4 regions of the Paenibacillus sp. FSL M7-0134 genome follow, and region 1 is predicted to be linked to each of the others. Evidence: riboswitches for the same ligand, from Rfam matches in the RefSeq annotation. Region 1 holds a riboswitch; each other region holds the start of a gene.
The links. A riboswitch is a leader RNA that binds a small molecule or an ion and turns the genes downstream of it on or off. The one in region 1 is predicted to bind cobalamin.
Positions count from the first base shown of each region.

Region 2: it holds a riboswitch for cobalamin, as region 1 does, so the genes downstream of both, cobJ (precorrin-3B C(17)-methyltransferase) here and NSQ58_RS20710 (ABC transporter substrate-binding protein) in region 1, are expected to answer to the same signal.
Region 3: it holds a riboswitch for cobalamin, as region 1 does, so the genes downstream of both, metE (5-methyltetrahydropteroyltriglutamate--homocysteine S-methyltransferase) here and NSQ58_RS20710 (ABC transporter substrate-binding protein) in region 1, are expected to answer to the same signal.
Region 4: it holds a riboswitch for cobalamin, as region 1 does, so the genes downstream of both, NSQ58_RS04005 (ABC transporter substrate-binding protein) here and NSQ58_RS20710 (ABC transporter substrate-binding protein) in region 1, are expected to answer to the same signal.

Region 1 covers NZ_JBBOXV010000002.1:1,135,923-1,140,787, reverse strand. The annotation lists gene cobT (nicotinate-nucleotide--dimethylbenzimidazole phosphoribosyltransferase) at 1-342, opposite strand, end outside; gene NSQ58_RS20720 (ABC transporter ATP-binding protein) at 386-1,219, opposite strand; gene NSQ58_RS20715 (FecCD family ABC transporter permease) at 1,216-2,262, opposite strand; gene NSQ58_RS20710 (ABC transporter substrate-binding protein) at 2,259-3,266, opposite strand; cobalamin riboswitch at 3,476-3,669, opposite strand; gene NSQ58_RS20705 (histidine phosphatase family protein) at 3,791-4,543, opposite strand; gene cbiB (adenosylcobinamide-phosphate synthase CbiB) at 4,587-4,865, opposite strand, start outside.
Region 2 covers NZ_JBBOXV010000001.1:678,672-683,536, reverse strand. The annotation lists gene NSQ58_RS02905 (uroporphyrinogen-III synthase) at 1-224, shown strand, start outside; gene NSQ58_RS02900 (LOG family protein) at 431-985, shown strand; cobalamin riboswitch at 1,043-1,228, shown strand; gene cobJ (precorrin-3B C(17)-methyltransferase) at 1,540-3,336, shown strand; gene NSQ58_RS02890 (sirohydrochlorin chelatase) at 3,429-4,502, shown strand; gene cobK (precorrin-6A reductase) at 4,499-4,865, shown strand, end outside.
Region 3 covers NZ_JBBOXV010000001.1:707,430-712,294, reverse strand. The annotation lists gene metE (5-methyltetrahydropteroyltriglutamate--homocysteine S-methyltransferase) at 1-1,533, opposite strand, end outside; cobalamin riboswitch at 1,694-1,889, opposite strand; gene nrdG (anaerobic ribonucleoside-triphosphate reductase activating protein) at 2,066-2,563, opposite strand; gene NSQ58_RS03020 (anaerobic ribonucleoside triphosphate reductase) at 2,560-4,509, opposite strand; gene NSQ58_RS03015 (AbrB/MazE/SpoVT family DNA-binding domain-containing protein) at 4,801-4,865, opposite strand, start outside.
Region 4 covers NZ_JBBOXV010000001.1:930,463-935,327, forward strand. The annotation lists gene nikB (nickel ABC transporter permease) at 1-161, opposite strand, end outside; gene NSQ58_RS04005 (ABC transporter substrate-binding protein) at 177-1,757, opposite strand; cobalamin riboswitch at 1,975-2,178, opposite strand; gene NSQ58_RS04010 (nucleobase:cation symporter-2 family protein) at 2,868-4,175, opposite strand; gene NSQ58_RS04015 (xanthine phosphoribosyltransferase) at 4,169-4,786, opposite strand.

The DNA.
Region 1 (4,865 bases):
ATCTACCACCTTGACATCTGCGCCCGCATGGCGTGCCAGCACATTAATTGCCGCGCCACCTGACAGCATGTTATACAGCATTTGCTGTGTAACCTCAGCCGGAAAGGCACTGACTCCCTCTTCACACACCCCGTGATCCGCAGCCATGACCATAACCGTTTTACGATCAAATTCAGGCTTGTCCACTCCTGTAATTCCTGCTAGCTTGATGGCCACACTTTCCAACTTTCCAAGACTTCCCGGTGGCTTTGTTAATTGGTCCAAATGGGCTGAAGCTGCCGAGGCCGCCACCCCATCCGGCTGGGCAATGCTATCGATCAGCTGACGCAGCTTGTTGTTCATAACTTCCACTCCCTGCTCTTTTTAAGTGTGTTTCATCGTTTATTTAATCTGCTGTATCCGAAGCACTCCTGCGCAGCAAGAGCTGCGGCACACCGCTATCGGGATGCGGAAGCATCACAGGCTCAACACCGTATACTCGTCGAATCCGATCCTCGGTTAATAACTTCGATGAAGCTCCCAATCCTTCAACCATTCCATCTTTGAGTACAAGCAAATCTTCGCAAAATTGGGCTGTCAAGTTAAGATCATGCAAGACCGCAATAATCGTCACACCCGTTTCTTGGCGCCAATCTGCCAACAGTTCCATAAATTCAAGCTGATAGCGCAAGTCCAGATAGGTCGTAGGCTCGTCCAGCAGCAATATTCGTGGCTCCTGCACCATTACTTTTGCCAAAGCTACACGCTGTCGCTGTCCCCCACTCAAGCGGTCCAATGCTCTGTCCGCCAGCGTGGTAAGACCCAATCGCTCTAGCACGCGATCCGTGATCGCCTCCACATCAACACCCTTTTCCCTGCCTAGCCAGTCCTGATGAGGAAAACGTCCCATTTCTACGACTTCCCTGACGGTGTATCCCACTGGAGGAAGCCCTTCCTGTTGGAGTACGGCTATGAGTCGGGAAAGCTCTTTTCTGCTGTAGCTACCGACCTTTTTGCCATAGATATGAACGTTTCCCGAAGTTGGCTGATCTACACCGGAAAGCAAATGCAGCAAGGTGGATTTTCCACTGCCGTTCGGACCAATAATCCCCCACCAAGTTCCTTCGTCGACGCTCCAGCTTATATTCTTTAACGCATGGAACTCTCCATAGGCACGTGTTAGACCCGCTACCTCTAACGCCCGATCACGTACCTTCTGTTGTTCACTTTGTTCTGTCACAGCATTTCCCCCCTGCGCAGCTTCTTGTTCCGGTACAGGAGATATGCGAAGAACGGTGCCCCAACAAAGGCCGTCATCACGCCCAGAGGAATTTCCGTGGGGGCTAACAACGTGCGAGCCGCCGTATCTGCCCAAGCCATAAAAATAGCTCCACCGAGCGCAGATAATGGAACAATCATCCGGTAATCAGGCCCTGTCACCAGACGAATGATATGCGGTACAACGAGTCCCACAAAGCCAATCACTCCACATACCGAGACAGCGGCTGCTGTCAGTAGCGTGGAAATGATCAGAACAGATAGCTTCGTCGCATCTACATGAACTCCCATGTGAGCCGCCTGACGTTCACCCAAAGCCAAAATATTCAGCACACGTGCCCGATTCCATAGAAATACCAGTCCTATGACCACATAAGGTAAAAGGATTCCTGTATATGACCAACCGCGCAGGCTAAGACTTCCCATCGTCCAGTACAATATTTCATTGACCGTCTCCTTCGACATGGCTGTCAGAAAGGAAACAACCGCCCCCAGAAAGGATTGCATCACCACACCCGACAAAATGAGACTTTGTGTCGGAATTTTTCCACCTTCCCGTGCCAACGTCAGCACCATCCACAGCGTCAGCATTCCGGTCGTAAATGCCACTAGCGGCAGCGTCCATATGCCAACAAATGAAAATTGAAGGCCCCAATAAATCAGTACTGCCGCTCCTACCGAAGCCCCCGAGGATACCCCCAGTGTATACGGATCAGCCAAAGGATTACGCAGCACACCCTGAAATCCGGCTCCCGCCAGCGCCAGCGCTGCTCCTACCAACATTCCCAGTAACACTCGTGGCAATCTGACCTTCAAAATAATTTGCTCTGAGGATGTATTCCAATCCGGTGTAAACGTATCGCCTAACCACGGAAGGTGGTTAACCAGAATGCCCGTGATCTGGCTGACCGGAAGCTTGGCCGAGCCGATGCCAAGACAGAGCAGTAGCGTCAGTAACAGCAGGACAAGACCTGTTCCTCCAAAGCCGATCAGTTTACGGTTCATTTGAAAATTTCAGGATACACGCCCTTGGCCACTTCCTTGAGACCTTCCGTTACGCGTGGACCCGGACGACTAATCAAATTATCATCCACGGCAAATACCCGGTTGTGGCGAACAGCCGATATTTGATCCCATCCACTGCGAGCTTTAATGATTTCGCCGAGCGTTTGACCAGTTTTGTCGTCCTTGACACTTTTGCTGTACAAAATCACGTCAGGGTTCGCAGCAATAATATTTTCCTCACTAATTTGGTACCACCCCTTCTGCGTGGCACCTACATTTTCGCCGCCCGCTAACGTGATCAGCTCGTCCATAAACTCGCCTTTACCAACTGTCCAGCCTGGTGAAAACTCGACGTATACCCGCAGCTTCTGCCCTTTACCGATATTTTTAATTCCTTCTTTCACTTCAGCTACATCTGCTCTCATCTTGTCAGTCACCGCTCTCGCTTCTTTCTGATGATCGGTGATTTTCCCATACAATTCGATGTTAGCCATGACATCTTCAACTGTCTTCGGTTCCGTTTTAAAAATCATAATTCCCATGTCGCGCAGCTTGGTCGTAGCCTGTTCACTAAGTGATATCCCTGCAAAAACGACTTCCGGGTTAGCAGCAATGATCGCCTCTTCGTTCGGTTTCATAATACCGCCCACTTTAGGCTTTTTCGTAGCTGCTTCCGGGTAATCAGAGTAGTCGGAGACGCCAACAATTTCCTTATCCAGCCCGATGGCGAACAGCGCCTCGGTTTCTGCCGGGGAAACGGAAACGATTTTATCCGGCGCTTTTTTGAATGTAAATTCCTGTCCTGTTGTATCCTTAACCGTGAGTGGGTAAACTGTTTTGCCCGGAGGCTCTTGTGCGGTTACGGTCTTTCCTGGCTGCTGTGAAGAAGTCTGATTCTCTTTATTTTCAGCATTTTTCCCATTAGCGCCACATGCACTCAGCACAACTGCCAAAATCAGAACCAATAGACCTGTTGTCCAAACCTTTATTTTTTTTCCTGCCATGATTTGCACCCCTTCATAAAAAAAATCGTTAAGAGCGTTACTTGAGCATCATCAGATATCTTCTAAATCCAGCCTTCTTTTCCTATCAAAAAACCCCCGCATCCTCATATCAGGACACAGGGGTCACGTTAGCGCAGATCGTGCGCAGGCGGCAGCTTCTTTCCGCATGGACAGTCACTGCGAACACGTCATCCTTTCCTCGAAGGATTATGGTGACAGGCGGACGGGCAGGTATCCTGACTTATGGTAAGATGCATGTCCTGAAATTCTTTCATATGCTTAGTAGCACATAAAGCAGGACTAACGGGCATGTTTCCATTTACAGTGGCGGGACCGCGCCGGACTCACACCGACTTCCCTTTTAACAGCGCAGGCAAGGGAAACCATAGTTTCATCACGCTGCGCCGACCTCGTCTGCTGGATATTTGATAAGTGGTAGTCAAGCCGTTCTTTTACTTGATGATTATAGGTTAAAAAGAGGCGGCTTACAACCCAAACAGCCTCTTTATCCGCAGGTGTCTAACCTAATGAGGAAGCATTTCTGCTATGTAATTGTGCCGTCCTGCCAGCCTCAATTGAATCCTAAATGCTTCTCCCGGCCTCGGATTCAGACTCCAAAAATCATGACCCGGTATCAGCATGCAAGCCAACTGACGAATTACGCCACCATGCGTAACGACCAAAACAGAGAGCGGCGCAGCAGTCAAACCCATGGGTTGAACTTCCATAGCAACACGCCATTCATACAGAGAGTCAAGAAATTTCCGTAGACGATTCACAAAATCTGTCCAAGACTCTCCTCCAGGAGGGGTTATCCGTTGTGGCTCATCAATCCAAGCGCGATACAAAGACACATCCTTGAGCATGTCATACGTTTTTCCATCCCACTCGCCAAAATGAAGCTCTCGCAGACGTGGTTCCATCATAGGAGACATAGTAGATAGGGAATCTCCAGACGTCAATTCTGATTCTGGCACAATGATCTGCAAGGTCTGGCGACATCGCATTAAATCGCTGCAATAGATTCGAGCAAAGGACTGCCCTTGCAATTTTTCTTGCAAAGGCTTTAATTCCTGCTCTGCTCCCGGTAGCAAACCTAAGTCGGAGTGTCCCAGATATCGACGTTCCTTGTTCCATAAGGTTGTGCCGTGACGAACTAACACGAGTTCCATGTCCCAATGCAGATCTTCTTTAGCATCATACGGCACCTTATCCTCCTGTGAGTTCGGACTTTGTGCGTATTCTACTCTCCTTTTTGCTGCTATATCTTGTTTCAAGAAATGTCACTTCCTGCTCGATCATTATTCAGTGTGTCACTCCTCACCGCACCCATCCCAAGGCAAAACAACCTGCGGCTCCTAACAAACACAATCCTACAAACATACTGGACACGGCGAACATCAGCTGGATCGTATGCCGTATATCTTTCGACTCTAGCGGTCGTATCCAATCGCCCATGTATGCACGAAAGGAGCGCACGCCATGATACACATTATAGCCTCCAAGACGAATCCCCAGTGCACCAGCAACAGCCGATTCCGGGAAGCCACTGTTCGGGCTTGGGTGCAGACGAGCGTCTCGCTTGACTGTGCGCCAGCT
Region 2 (4,865 bases), on a different contig from region 1:
GAGAGCAAAATCGAATCGAGGAGTTACTGGAAGCTTTTCGTGAGGATGTGATTGCTGTATCCGTAGGGAAGGTGACTGCACAGTCCATTGTGGAAGAAGGGATTGACCGAGTCGTGTTTCCAACCGAAGAGCGCATGGGCGCGATGATGGTGGAGCTGGGTAAATATTTTGAACATAACGATTCGGTGCATGGCTGTGGTCTGAAGATCGTGAATGGTCATTGAAATGAGATAGAAATTATAAATGCAGTATGCTAAAAAATGAACTTATATTTTGGGATACAGAGTAAAATAAAGATAAGGGCCTACGAGGTCTTTATCTTTTTTTGTTGGACATGCATCGACAAAGATTTTTGTTATAGCGAAAATGTTTATCTAATATAATGAATAAGTTTCGATGCATGATACTTAGGACAGGAGCTGAGACGTTAATGAATTCTATTTGCGTATTTGCCGGGTCCAGACCTGGACATTCATCGGTATATGTTGAGGCTGCAGGCAAGCTGGGGGAAGCCATGGCTCGTCATCATATCCGTCTGATCTATGGTGGCTCTAGCAGGGGGCTGATGGGAGAGGTGGCGGATGGAATGCTGGCGGGTGACGGTCAGGTCACTGGCATTATGCCCACCCTATTATTTGATGCAGAGATCATTCATCGGGGAGTTACCGAATTTATTGAGGTAGCAAGCATGCATGAGCGTAAAGCGGCAATGAGCGAGATGGCCGATGCGTTTATCGCTCTTCCGGGTGGCTTGGGAACCTTCGAGGAGCTATTCGAGGTATTGTGCTGGGCGCAAATCGGGATTCATCGCAAGCCCATTGGGCTGTTGAATGTGAATGGATATTTTGACCCGTTAGTAGAAATGGTGCGTCATAGCGTGCAAGAAGGGTTTACCGGGGCCGAGCACCCAGCGTTATTAAGTATCTCTGCGGACCCGGACGAATTGCTACATATGTTAAAAAATAAAGCAGAGAACTTGAAATAAAGCGTTTTTCGTGCTTGCACAACTGATTGAGGCAAGGTTATGATAAGACCCATAATCAAATAGCGGACAGACAAGGTGCCTTTGCGGTTGAGCAAAGGGTAACAGGGAATCGGGTGCAAATCCCGAGCGGTCCCGCCACTGTAAGGAAGAGGATTTTTTAAAATGGTCACTCGTGAAAAACGGGGAAGACGAAAGAATCCGTTGATGCCAAGCCAGGAGACCTACCTTGATCTGTATGCACCGTTAACCTTCGCGGAGAGGATGGGTGTACGAAATCAGGAAATCAGGCACACGTTGCTTTTTCCATGTTGGCTAGAGGTTTGCGTGGATATGAACGTGCAGCAGCGTTTGAAGCGTAAACAGTCAGATGGAAAACAACGGCAGGCTGGAGGAAGACAAATAGTGTCTTCTTACGCTGTTTGTTCGTCTGATGAGAGATGCGTACATAGAAACCCCATCCGGGCAGGATGGGGTTTTTTTGAGTTACACGATGTGCATAAATCATTGAAATAGATAGCATAGCTGCCCTGAAAAGGATGAATAGGAGGAGCACGATGAGCCCATTAGGAAAATTGCTGGTGATTGGATTTGGACCAGGAGATATGGAACATATCACAAAACGGGCGCTGGATGCGCTGGCCGAAAGTGAGGTCATTATCGGCTACAATACCTACGTTGATTTGATCCGTCCGTTGTTGAACGGACAGGAGATTGTACGCACAGGAATGACAGAGGAAGTGAGCCGTGCACAGGAGGCGGTTCGCCAAGCAGAGATGGGCAAGAAGGTAGCTGTCATTTCCAGTGGAGATGCGGGAGTCTATGGTATGGCAGGGCTGGTGTATGAGGTGCTGATGCAAAAAGGCTGGCGACGCGAGGACGGGGTTGAGGTAGAAGTCGTACCGGGGATCTCGGCTATTCAGTCCTGTGCATCACTGTTGGGGGCGCCAGTTATGCATGATGCGTGCACGATCAGTCTGAGTGATCATCTAACCCCATGGGAAACGATTGTGAAGCGCGTAGAAGCAGCGGCTTCGGCCGATTTTGTGATTGCATTATACAACCCGCGCAGTGGTCGGCGTACCCGCCAGATTGTGGAGACGCAGTCCATTTTGCTGCGTTACCGCGATCCGCAAACTCCAGTCGGGTTGGTGAAAAGTGCTTATCGTGAACGTCAGCAAGTTATTGTAACGACGCTGGAAGATATGCTGAACCATGACATTGGGATGCTGACGACTGTAATCATCGGCAATTCCTCGACGATGGTGTATGACGGCTTGATCGTGACTCCGCGCGGATATCAGCGCAAATACACATTAGATGCGACCGAGCAGGCACTCAAGCCGCATCAGCGTCTCCGCACGGAAGCGGAGCCGTGGTCGCTGGGCGCACAAGAGGATACACTGCAAGCAGGCGCAGCCCCGACTAAGCCCGCTGGACCCTCCGCGAGCGGCGCTGCGGTTGCGACGCAGGCACGCCCGCAAGCGATGGCTGCCGTGCAGGCAACGACTGCTGTGCAAACCGGCGCAGCCCCGACATCGCTGGCGGCAGAGGCACTAAGCCGCCTCGCTGTCGGCGGCAAGCTGCCTGGCGTAGCCAACGCTCGCTGGAGCGGGCAAGCGCCTACCGCCGAGAGCACCGCCGGAACGTCAGCGGTGGCCGGAGCGGGGGCCGCGTCCGGGATGGCGACAGGCGGCTTTGGCAAGCCTGCGCTATTTGAGGTGGGTGTTTCCCCGGGTGTGGGAAACAAGAAGTTCACCGCTCGCCAGATGGCGCTGCTCGCCGAGGTAGCGGGTGATGACGGCGAGCTGGAATACTCGCCAGATCATCAGATCGTGCTGCGCGTGCCGTGTGCAGACCCCGAGGAACTGGTCGGACGGCTGCGGGATGAACGATTCATTGTCATGCCGATTGGCGATGTGTTTAAGGTGAAGGCGTGCGACTTCTGCAATATGGAGAAGGATGACGCTGTGCCTGTGGCTGAGCATCTACAGGTTGTACTTGGCGGATTACAGGCACCCAAGGAAACGAGTATTGCTTTGAACGGATGCGGTATGGCCTGCTATGGAGCGGTGCTGGAGGATATCGGAATCGTCTATCGCAAGGGAGGATACGACCTCTTCCTCGGTGGCAAAAAATTCGGTCGCAATGCTCATGCCGCTCAGCCCGTAGCGGAAGGAATTCCGGGTGATCAGATTACTGATATCGTGGAGAACGTCATTGCTGAATATAAGGAAAAAGGGCATCCGAATGAGCGTTTTCATAAATTTTTTAAACGTGTAGGCGTCGTTGCGGGTTTCCGGCATGAAGATGCACCAGCAACGGTAGAAGTGAATGCGGTTTGTGGTGATTAATGGACTGAAGGCCTGATGAACTGGATACAAGCATATATATAAAATAGGGCGTCATGCAGGTTATCCCTATTAAAGAGGAGGAAAAAACAGCAGTGGATGCAATATTGTTGGTTGGACATGGAAGTCGGGACCCGGAGGGGAACCAGGAGCTGCTGGAATTTGCACAGGCAGTGGCAGACCGGGTACCGGATATGTGCGTGGAAACCTGTTTCTTGGAGTTGGCACGTCCCAGCATTGCTGAAGGGATGCAAACATGTGTGGAGAAAGGGGCGACGCGTGTCGTTCTTATTCCGATTATCTTGTTCGCAGCGGTACATGCCAAAATTGATATTCCGATGGCTATTGATCGGGCAAAAGCAAAATATCCGCAGGTGGAATTTGTATACGGACGCCCGATTGGTGTTCACGAGAAAATCGTCAGCATTCTGCAAAGCCGCTTGAAAGAGGCCCGTCCGGTTGCGATTCCAGCGGGAATGAATAGCGCTGTAGAGGCATTTCCCGAGGTATCCGACGAAGAAACGGCGGTACTTGTGTTAGGACGCGGAAGTAGCGATCCAGATGCGAACAGTGACTTTTTCAAAATCACCCGTATGCTGTGGGAGCAGCTTTCTTATACGTGGGTAGAGAGCAGCTTTATCGGTGTGACGCAGCCTTCTTTTCCCGATGGATTGGAGCGTTGTGTACGATTGGGGGCCAAAAAGATTATCGTGCTTCCCTATTTTCTGTTCACGGGTGTGCTGATTAAGCGCATCGGAGAAATGACCCAGGAATTTGCCGAGGCTCACCCTACATTACAAGTGGAGATGGGCGGATATTTTGGTTTCCATCCCCAATTGATTGAACTGGTGCTGGAGCGAGCTAAGGAAGGCTTGTTTGGCAAGGTTACGGCCAATTGTGATAACTGCCAGTTCCGTCTGGAGGCGCAGGAGCACCACCATCATCACCACGATCACCATCACGATCATGATCACCATCATGAGCATGAGCACGACCATGAACATCATCATCATGCACATGAGCACGATCATCATGATCACCATACACACAGCCACGATCACACTCATGAGCATGTCCATGCTCACAGCCATGATGACCATGATCACCATCACGAGCATTCACATACGCCATCTGTAGTGAACGGAAGCGGGCAGGTGAAGGGCTCATGATATTCATGCTATGCGGAACGAGCGACGCTCGGGAATTGGCGCTGCAAATCCGTGACAATGGCTTCAACGTATTGACCTCGGTCGTAACCGAAAGCGCGGCAGCCAGCTTGTCCGAAGTGGGACTAGACGTACGTACAGGCCGAATGACAGCCGATGAAATGGCTGCAATGATTCGGGAGCAGGGAATACTGGCCGTCGTTGATGCCAGTCATCCTTTTGCAGAAGAAGCACATGCGAATGCGATGACAGCCGCTCGCGTATCCGGAGTTCCTTATATTCGCTACGAGCGAACGGGACTGGTATATGACAATCATCCGTTGCTCCACATCGTGTCTTCCTATGAAGAGGCCGCATTAGAAGCGA
Region 3 (4,865 bases), on a different contig from region 1:
CTTTTCGCCAAAAAATTCAACCATATCGGTCCGCTCAAATTCCCCATGAACAAGCACGTCAATGCCAATGTCCTCTTGAATATCAATCCATTCCTTAATTTGCTGTTGGATGAACGCCCGGTATTGCTCGGCTGACCATTCTCCTTTGCGATAGTGCAGGCGGGCCTTGCGGATCTCGGCGGTTTGCGGGAAGCTACCAATGGTCGTCGTAGGCAGTGGAGGCAACTTCAGCTTATTTTGCTGAATCTCACGACGCTCGGCGAAAGGAACGCTGCGTGACAGAGGCTCTTTTGCCAACAGGTCGGCCAGATCGGCAGCTGTCTGTACGCGTGCCGCTGAACTGTTGAAACGGGCTACCGCATCCGCACTTTGCTCAAGCTTGGCGAGTGCGGAAGGATCGTGTTTGCCAAGTGCAGCCGTCAGGACGGCGATTTCCTCCAGCTTTTCATCGGCAAAGGCCAGCGCTTGCACCAGCTCCTTGTCCAGCTTGTGCTCTGCCTCCAGACTGACTGGCACATGCAGCAGACTGCATGATGGCTGTACGATAAGCTGTGCGGCAGTGGTTTGTTCTGCTAACTGACCCAGCAGGGCAGCCACAGCGTTCAGGTCGCTTCGCCATATATTGCGCCCGTCAATAACCCCAGCGCCCAGCGTTTTTCCTTTAGGGAAGCCATGCTGCAATATATGCTGAAGATTTTCGCCATCATCATACACAAAATCAAGACCCAATCCCTGTACCGGAAGTGCGGACAGACGCTCATAATGGTCCAGGCTGCCAAAGTAGGTTTGCAGCATTATATTCAAGGAGGGCGCAGCTTGAGTCAAAGCTTCATAGACTTCCTGAATAATGTCCAAATCCTCTGCCGGGAATGAGGTGGTTAGGACAGGTTCATCGATTTGGACCCACTGAACGCCTTCTGCCGCTAGTTCAGACAGGATACGGGTGTACAGTGGCAGGAAGCTTCGTACGATGGTGGCCAAATCCTTACGATCATAGCCTTTGGATAAGGTAACGAATGAATAGGGGCCGATGAGGACCGGTTTCCCATCAATGCCTAGTTCTCGTTTTGCTTCACGATAAGCCTGTAAGGGTTTATTTTCAGTGAACACCGGGACTGCGTTTGCCAATTCAGGAACGATGTAGTGATAATTGGTATTCATCCATTTGGTCATTTCACTGGCGGTTGCTCCCTTCTGTCCACGAGCGATCCCAAAATACACGGACAGAGGAACCGGACCTGCGGGACGATGGTTGAACCGTTCGGGTACCAGACCGAACATTACAGATGTATCCAGCATGTGATCGTAATAGGAGAAGTCTCCGACAGGAATGCGATCAATCCCCTTGTCACGCTGCTTGCTCAGATGCTCCAACCGTAATCTTTTCATCTCCGTCTGCAGTTCGCTTTCGTTAATGCTGCCGTTCCAGAAGCGTTCCAGTGCTTTCTTCCATTCCCGGTTTTCGCCGATACGCGGATATCCCAGATTACTGCTAATCAAGCCGGACAATTCAGGCCATTCAATAATGGACATGTACTTTTCCTCCTAGTGGGTAGCTGTTTTATTTTTACGTACCAAAAAAGGCATTCTTCCCCCAGAGTTAAAAATAAGTAGGGGAAAGAATGCCTCCGTGATTAAAAAATCAAAAATACGGCGACTGCTCTTAACACCTCCCTATCTTCCGTAGGTACTTGCGATGTTGTTAAAATAGGCAGGTCTCCTGACTTACGGATCATGACTCTCAGCATTCCTTCCCGGTCTGTGGACCAGTGGATATATGAACAGCTGAAAGTTCCCCGTTTACAGTGGCGGGACCGTGCCGGATTTGCACCGGCTTCCCTTTTAAGCCTGATCTGAATAGAACAGACACCTATCTCCAAGCTATGCGGTTAAGGTATGACGAATAATTATGCACTCGTATACTTGTTCACCATCATAAGTGAAACTTACAGGATGCGCAATAGAAACTCCAATGGAAACAGTTAGCTATATGAAAAAAAGACAAGCCTTACCCATGATGGGGACTTGTCTTAGATATATAGCATCTTGCCGGGTAAACTTCGCGTTAAGCCAATGAAACGGTATAGCCTGCCTGAATACTGGCTTTTACATCTACCAGACGCTGGTTGCGACTGCCCCGGAAGGGAAGGGTCAGGTCCTTTTGCTGTTCTACAAAACGACCATCCACAATCACATCGCACAAAAGCGCTAGCTCCTGTCGCTCCTGATCTGTGAGTAAATCTTCATAGACAAAGCCAGTATAAGCCCACACGGTTCGGTCGGGACAGGCCTCGCGGAAGTCACGCACAAATTGCGAGCATTCTGCTGCTGAGAAAAACGGATCTCCCCCGCAGAGAGTCAGTCCGTCCAACAACGGATTATCCATGATGTCACGAATGACTTCCTGTTGTCGTTGGGGTGTAAATGGCTCACCTGCACGGAAGCTCCACGACGCTGGATTAAAGCATCCGGGACAGGCATGACGGCAACCGCTAATAAACACGACAGTGCGCAGGCCGTATCCTTCGTTCAGAGATTCCGGAATGTAGCCACACAAATTCACTTATGTTTCACCCGGTCTCGAACTTCTGCCTGTTTTGCAGCATTAAAGCGAACGGTATAATCTCCTGTCAGATATCCGGTTACCCGACGTAAGCGCTGAAAGTGTGTATGCTCCTCATCTGTGCCGCATTGGGGGCAGCTTGTCCCGATAATCCCTTCATAACCACATTCCGTACAACGATCCACCGGGTGGTTGATAGAGAAATAGCCGATGTTCTGATGCAGTGCGTACTGAACAATTTTAAGAAACGCATCCGGGTTATTCCGCGCGTTACCATCCAGCTCGATGTATGAAATCGCACCAGCGTTGCAGAGGTTATGGAACGGAGCTTCCAAGCTGATTTTACGAGCAGCCGGGAGCGTATAATACACGGGAATATGAAAAGAATTCGTGTAATATTCTCGATCATTTACCTCAGGGATAATCCCGAAATCACGTTGATCCAGCAATGTGAACTTGCCCGACAGACCTTCGGCAGGCGTAGCGAACAATGTAATATTTAAATTGTGATATTCACTCATTCGATCGCAATACACGCGCATGGAAGTGATGATTCGCTGTGCCTCGCGGTATACGAAATCATCCTCCCCGTGGTGTTTCCCGTATAGTGCCTTCATGCACTCAGCCAGCCCGATGAACCCGATCGAAAGCGTACCGTGCTTTAGTACGCTTCCCACCTTATCATCTGGCGCCAGTTGTTCTCCACCTTCCCATACCCCTTCGCGCATCATAAAGTCCGAGGCTTTGGCCGGTTGGCTGGTCTGGATTTGATAGCGATGGATTAGGCCATCCACCGCAATGCGCATAACTTCTTCCAGTCTCGCATCAAAGCGATCACGGTCAGGTGTCAGGCGTTTGCCTGTGCAAATACCATACTCAATGCCAAGCCGCACCAGATTAATGGTATTGAAGGAGAGATTTCCCTTGCCACTCTGCCGGTTTCTACCGAAACGGTCAGAAATGGTGCGGGTACGGCAACCCATTGTCGCTATAATGGTATCCGGGTCATCAGCACGGTAAAAAGGCAAGTTGAAGGTGGCATCCACATTCACAAAATTGGGATACATCCGTCTGCTAGAGCATTCTACTGCCCGTAAGAACAAATCATAATTGATGTCGCCTTCTGCCTGGTTGATTCCCTCTTTGCATTGGAAAATATGCTGCGGAAAAATAGGAGTTTCCCCGCTGCCCAAGCCGCGAATAGTGGCCTCCAGCAGCGATTGAGTAACAAGCCGTCCTTCAGCAGACGTGCACATTCCGTAATTCAGTGAAGTGAATGGAATCTGTCCACCCGCCCGACTGCTCATGGTGTTCAGGTTATGAATGAGCGATTCAGCAGCCTGCCGGGTTTCCGTTTCCGTTTCTTCGCGTGCGAATGCGTATGAACGAGGGCAGACTTCTTGCAAATGGGGATTGGCCATATGTAGTTCGTCGTCAGACAGATGGGATTCTATCTCTTCCTCGAACAACCGAAGTCCCTTGCGCAGATGCTTGCGGAAGGACCGGGCAACGTATGGGGCAAGGTCCCAATCTATTTTATTGGCGGAGACACCTCCGAATTGGCTATTTTGCTGAGATTGGAAAATAATGGCGACCAGTGCCATAGCGGACATAATCGTTTGCGGTGTGCGCACAGAGCCGTTGCCTGTATTGAAGCCGTCTCGCAGTAAACGACCAAACGGGATAAAGATACAATTTGTAGTTCCGAGCGCATATTGGTCCAAATCGTGAACATATACATATCCGTGGTCAATCGCGTTCGTCAGTTCAGGCGGAAGTACCCGCAGGCGCGCATACCATTTGGCATACTCGGACCCAAGCTTGCTCATTTTGCCGCTGAACGATTCTCCATTCAAATTCGCATTCTCCCGCAGCATGTCCAGATCTTGTGCCCCAATGACCCGCTCGCCGATGTCGTATAATTGATGTTCCTCCAGCACCTTCATCGTAAAACCCTCCATATAGTAAAATATATATATTTTTCACAAAAACAACATATTGATGATATCTTGTGTTAACCAATTGTTTCGATCTATATATTGTATATACGTAAACATTGAGAGTATGTGACTATTGTCACATTGATAGGAGTGGGCGGTATAAAAAAGCCAGATACAGAGTAAGGGACACATCCACGGATATGTATCTTACTCTATATCTGGCCATCGTAGTTGCGATGAAAATGATAGGCTTGCGAGTACATAGTATATGATCTTGGGATATTGTTTTGGGAAGGTTTAGAGTAGCTTTTTCAACTGGGACACCCGGCCTTGGGAAATATCTAGCATTTCGGCATATACTT
Region 4 (4,865 bases), on a different contig from region 1:
AGCGTCGTCAACGCCTCCTCAGAGGCAGGGACATTATGCGCGGTGAGCAAAATAGTAGCAGGGTCACCAGGAGCGAGCCGCATCAGTACAAAAGTCAGCGTGGATACAACGAATACAATGATGAGCAGCTGCGCCACACGTTCCAGTATAAAACGAATCATAGGATACGCAGCTCGTTATTCCGTAATATCAGATTGCGCTGTAATATAGTAATACTCGATCGGATGGGGTGTAAAACCCTCCACCCCTTTTTTCACACCAAACACATTATCAGGATGCACAATGAACGACTGTGGCAAATCCGCATTGATGATATCCAGCGCTTGTAGTGTCACAGCATTACGCTGCGCTGTATCCTTCGCCAGCTTCAAGCTGTTAAGAATACTCTCTAGCGGTTTGGAACTATACCGGCTTACATTGGCTTCGCTTTTCGAAGAATAAAACATGTCCATAAAATATTGCGGCTCTCCTGTATGAGCAGTAAGCATGCTGTACATTGCAAAATCCCAATCGTTTTTGGTCAACGCCTCGTCGATATTTTCCACCTTGCGAATCTTGACCTGGATTCCCTCTTTCAGCAATTGGCTTTGGATGACCTCAGCCATAACAGAGAGCTCTGGACGCTGAGGGAAAGTCAGCAGCGTAACCTCGAACGGCTTGCCTTGCTTAGTCCATGTCCCTTGAGCGTCCTTCTGCCAGCCATCCTTCGTCAACAGCTGCTCTGCCGTTCCATCCAGCGCTTTACGCTCAACTTTACCGAAGGGAAGAATGCTCGGGAACGGACTACTTGCTTCCGTACCGAAGCCCCTCATGACGGCGCTCACAATCGATGTGCGCGGAATCAGGCTGTCCACCACCTTACGGTTCGCCGCATCCTTGAATACTGGCGATTCCATATTGTACACGATCATATGGGTGCGCAAGGAGGGAGCCGACAGCACTTGTAGCTTGTCGTTCTTTTTCAGTACCTCTGCGTTATCAACCGGAATATCCGTCGCTACGTCCACCTCGCCGGATTGCAGCGCCATCAGACGCGAATTCCCGTCCGTAATGAACTTCATCGTCGCTTCAGCCAGTCGTGCCTTCTCGCCCCAATATCCGTCATAACGCTCTACGACCAACGATTGGTCCTTGTTGAACGCTTTGATTTTAAAGGCGCCTGTCATCGCTGGGTAACTCTGCTCATCTTTCATCGATGCCACATCCAGTACAATTGTCGATGGATCAGCTAGATTGGACACCAGCGCCGCGTTCGGCTGGTTTGTCGTGATTTTCAAAGCCAGCGGGCCGCTTACATCAATGGACTTCACATTCAGTAAATCCTTAGCCAGATGGCTTTTCTCGATAGAGCGCAGCAAAGACGCTTTTACACCTACTGCATCCATACTCTTTCCATCATGAAAAGTGACTTTATCCTGCAAGCTGAACGTCCAAACTGTAGGACTATCCTGCTTCCACTCCTTTGCCAGCCAAGCCACAGGCTCCAGCTTTTCATTCAAACGTACCAGTGTCTCACCTGCACCGGATCGCATCACATCCCAGCTATTATCTCCGTGCGGGTCAACGCCTGACGGTTTCCATGTATACGCCATTACCAGCTTTTTATCTGTCGCTGTTTGTTGTGCTGACGCGTTTTCACCCTTGCCGGAGCTATCCGACGTCTTATTGCTGGCACATCCCGAAAGAGCCATAACTGCCAGCAGCAGCATCACCCCTGTACATATCAACCATGAACGCCTGCTACGATTGCTAATCATTCAATGAATCCCCCTCTATCTTGTAAAATCATATAAACCTAACGCAAAACGCGAAAAAAGCATTCCGGACCACTTGATCAGCAGTCAGAAATGCTTTCATTATAAAATGTCAAAACTCACCTCGAAGCCAACTCCAAAAACATAGAAGGGATCAGATCGGTTTCAGACATTCCGTATGCAGCACGCCTAACCACCTCCCCAGCATCCCGTGGGTCTGACAGTGATGTCAAAACAGGCAGGTCTCCTGACTCCAGGCGCATCTTTCAGGCCTTCCCGGTTCTTCACAGTTCCAGTGGCTGTTCTGAAAGCTCCAGCAGTATCCTGCTGATGCCTGTATACAGTGGCGGGCCCGTGTCGGAATCAACCGAACTTCCCTTTTAAGTGAACACGCTCAACAACCATCTACATGGTCTCAGCAAAACCCCGTACATAGAGTCGTCCGGCTCACACCTGTTTTCTTCCTTTATTTCTTTCCATTACGATCTTATTTTGTTGTCACAGGCTTGTCAATAAATGCTGCACAATAATTTAAATTTGAACGATGTGGCGAGAATGAAGGTGATGTCTATTCATTGCGTGCACGAAATGAACGTGCTAAAATTAGGTATATAGATAATCATCGTGTCCGTATACTAAAAAGAGTCTTCGCCGCGCCAACGGCAAAGACTCTTAGGACTTGAAAGGCTGTGGATCACCACCACGGCGCGCTGCATAACTAAATGTTAATGCAAACGAAACCCACCGTTAGGGGCCAACCTAATTACGCGGTGGGTTTTCGCTTGTTCCGAAATTTTCGACGTAGCCAGCGATAAAGTTTACGAATACTAAACACCAGGCTTAGTAACGTAACCATCCAACGCACCACATCGTAGCACGACACAAGTGTAACCATCGGCTTCACCCCCTTTCGGGAAGCTGCACCGTAGTCCGAAAACATCCACCACTATTCAAAATCCATAAGGTAAATTATACCACGACCTCGCCCACTACTCTAGCAAATTCCTCTAGTAAATAAATCAACTTAAGAGTTAACTTTAGCGCCACTGCACAGTCGGACAGGGTCAATATCTATATGTCCCCAGACGGCAAGGGTTTATTTATTCCTAATCATCAAACCTTCTGTGGAACCTCCTGAACCGTCACGCTTTTGACCGGTTCGCCCTGTTTTCTTGTCAAAACGATGTTCAAGACAATCGCTGTAATCGAACCCGAAACGATGCCATTTTGCAACAGCATTTTAGCAAAGCTCGGCAGCTGGTCGAACATTTGCGGCAGAACGGCAGAGCCTAGGCCCACGGCAATGCTGCATGCTGCGATCAGCAGATTGCTTTCTTTCCGTAGATCCACTTCTGACAAAATAGACATGCCTGATGCAGCGACCGAGCCGAACATGACGATCATCGCCCCGCCCAGCACAGCGTTAGGAATCACTGTCGTTAAGGCAGCCAGCTTAGGAAGCAAACCAAGAACAACCATGATACCGCCCGCAGCAAAAATAACGTTTCGCGATTTGACGCGTGTGAGTGAAATCAGACCAACATTTTGCGAGAAAGCTGTATAAGGAAACGCGTTAAAAATACCCCCAAGCATAATCGCAAGTCCTTCGGAACGCAGACCATTGACGATCTGCTTCTGCTCCACCTTCTGATCAATTGCTTTGCCAACTGCCAAATAAACGCCTGTAGACTCAACCATACTGACAATATTGACGATAATCATCGTACAAACTGCCATAATGCTAAACTCTGGCTTACCAAAATAAAACGGCTGTGCAACACTCACCCATGAAGCCTCCGCCACGGGAGCAAAATGCACCATTCCCATTCCATAAGCAACCACTGTGCCCGCGAACAAACCAATAAGCACGGAAATCGAGCGCAAAAAGCCTTTTGCCAACCGATTCACAAGCAGAATAACCAGTAGTGTGACTAAGGCCAACAGTAAATTACGTGGCTGTCCAAAGTCCGAACTGCCCTGACCCCCTGCTACATTGTTCATCGCCACCGGAATAAGGGATAGACCGATAATCGTAACGACCGAACCTGTAACCACCGTCGGGAAAAAGCGTAGCAGCTTGCCATACAACGGTGCTGCTAACACCACAAATATACCAGACAAAATAATGGCACCATACGCTGTCGCTAAATTTGAGGTCGAAGCAATCGCGATGATGGGCCCTACTGCCGTAAACGTACAGCCTAAAATGACAGGCAGTCTACTACCGAAAAAGCGTGTGCCCATAATCTGTAATAACGTAGCAATCCCGCAAGTGAACAGATCGGCAGCCACCAAATAAGCCATCTGGGCTGGCGTCAGGTGCAATGCTCCCCCTACAATTAGAGGTACAGCAATTGCTCCAGCGTACATCGCCATGACATGCTGGAAGCCCAGCGCGAATAACTTTTGTTTACTTAACATCCCACATTCTCCTTAACGGGAGGAATCACCACGCCAGCTTCCTCTATAAAATGAACCTCGCCTGGTGCCATGGAAGCGATACGCGCAAGAGAACGTACGGCAATGCCTCTTTGCTCCAACAGTCCACGGCCTTCCTGGAAGCTCTTCTCAATCACACAGCCAACCCCGGCCAGCTCCGCTCCTGCTTCCTTCACAATATCCGTAAGTCCGACCAATGCTGCGCCAGTAGCCAAAAAATCATCTACGATCAGCACATGGTCGCTGGCATGGAGATATTTTTGGGAAATACTCACCTGATAGGTTTCCTGCCGAGTGAACGAATGAACCTCGGCGAAGTATACCTGCTCATTCAGCGTGATTGCCTTCTTTTTCTTCGCATAAATGAACGGGACCCCCAAGGCAATAGCAGTAGCCATAGCAAATTGAATACCACTAGCTTCAATTGTAAGCACCTTGGTGATCGGAGCACTGCCGAAAAGGCGTGCAAACTCCTTACCAATCTCCAATGCTAATGCTGTATCTACCTGATGATTCAAAAATGAATCTACCTTTAGTACGGTATCAGATAAAATTTGTCCCTCTTGACGAATACGTTCCTCCAAAGCTTTCATTATGCGAGTATCGCTCCTTCTGTACTTTAAAATAGTATAAAACCTGCCAAAACCAAAAAAAGGACAGGCTCCCTTGAGT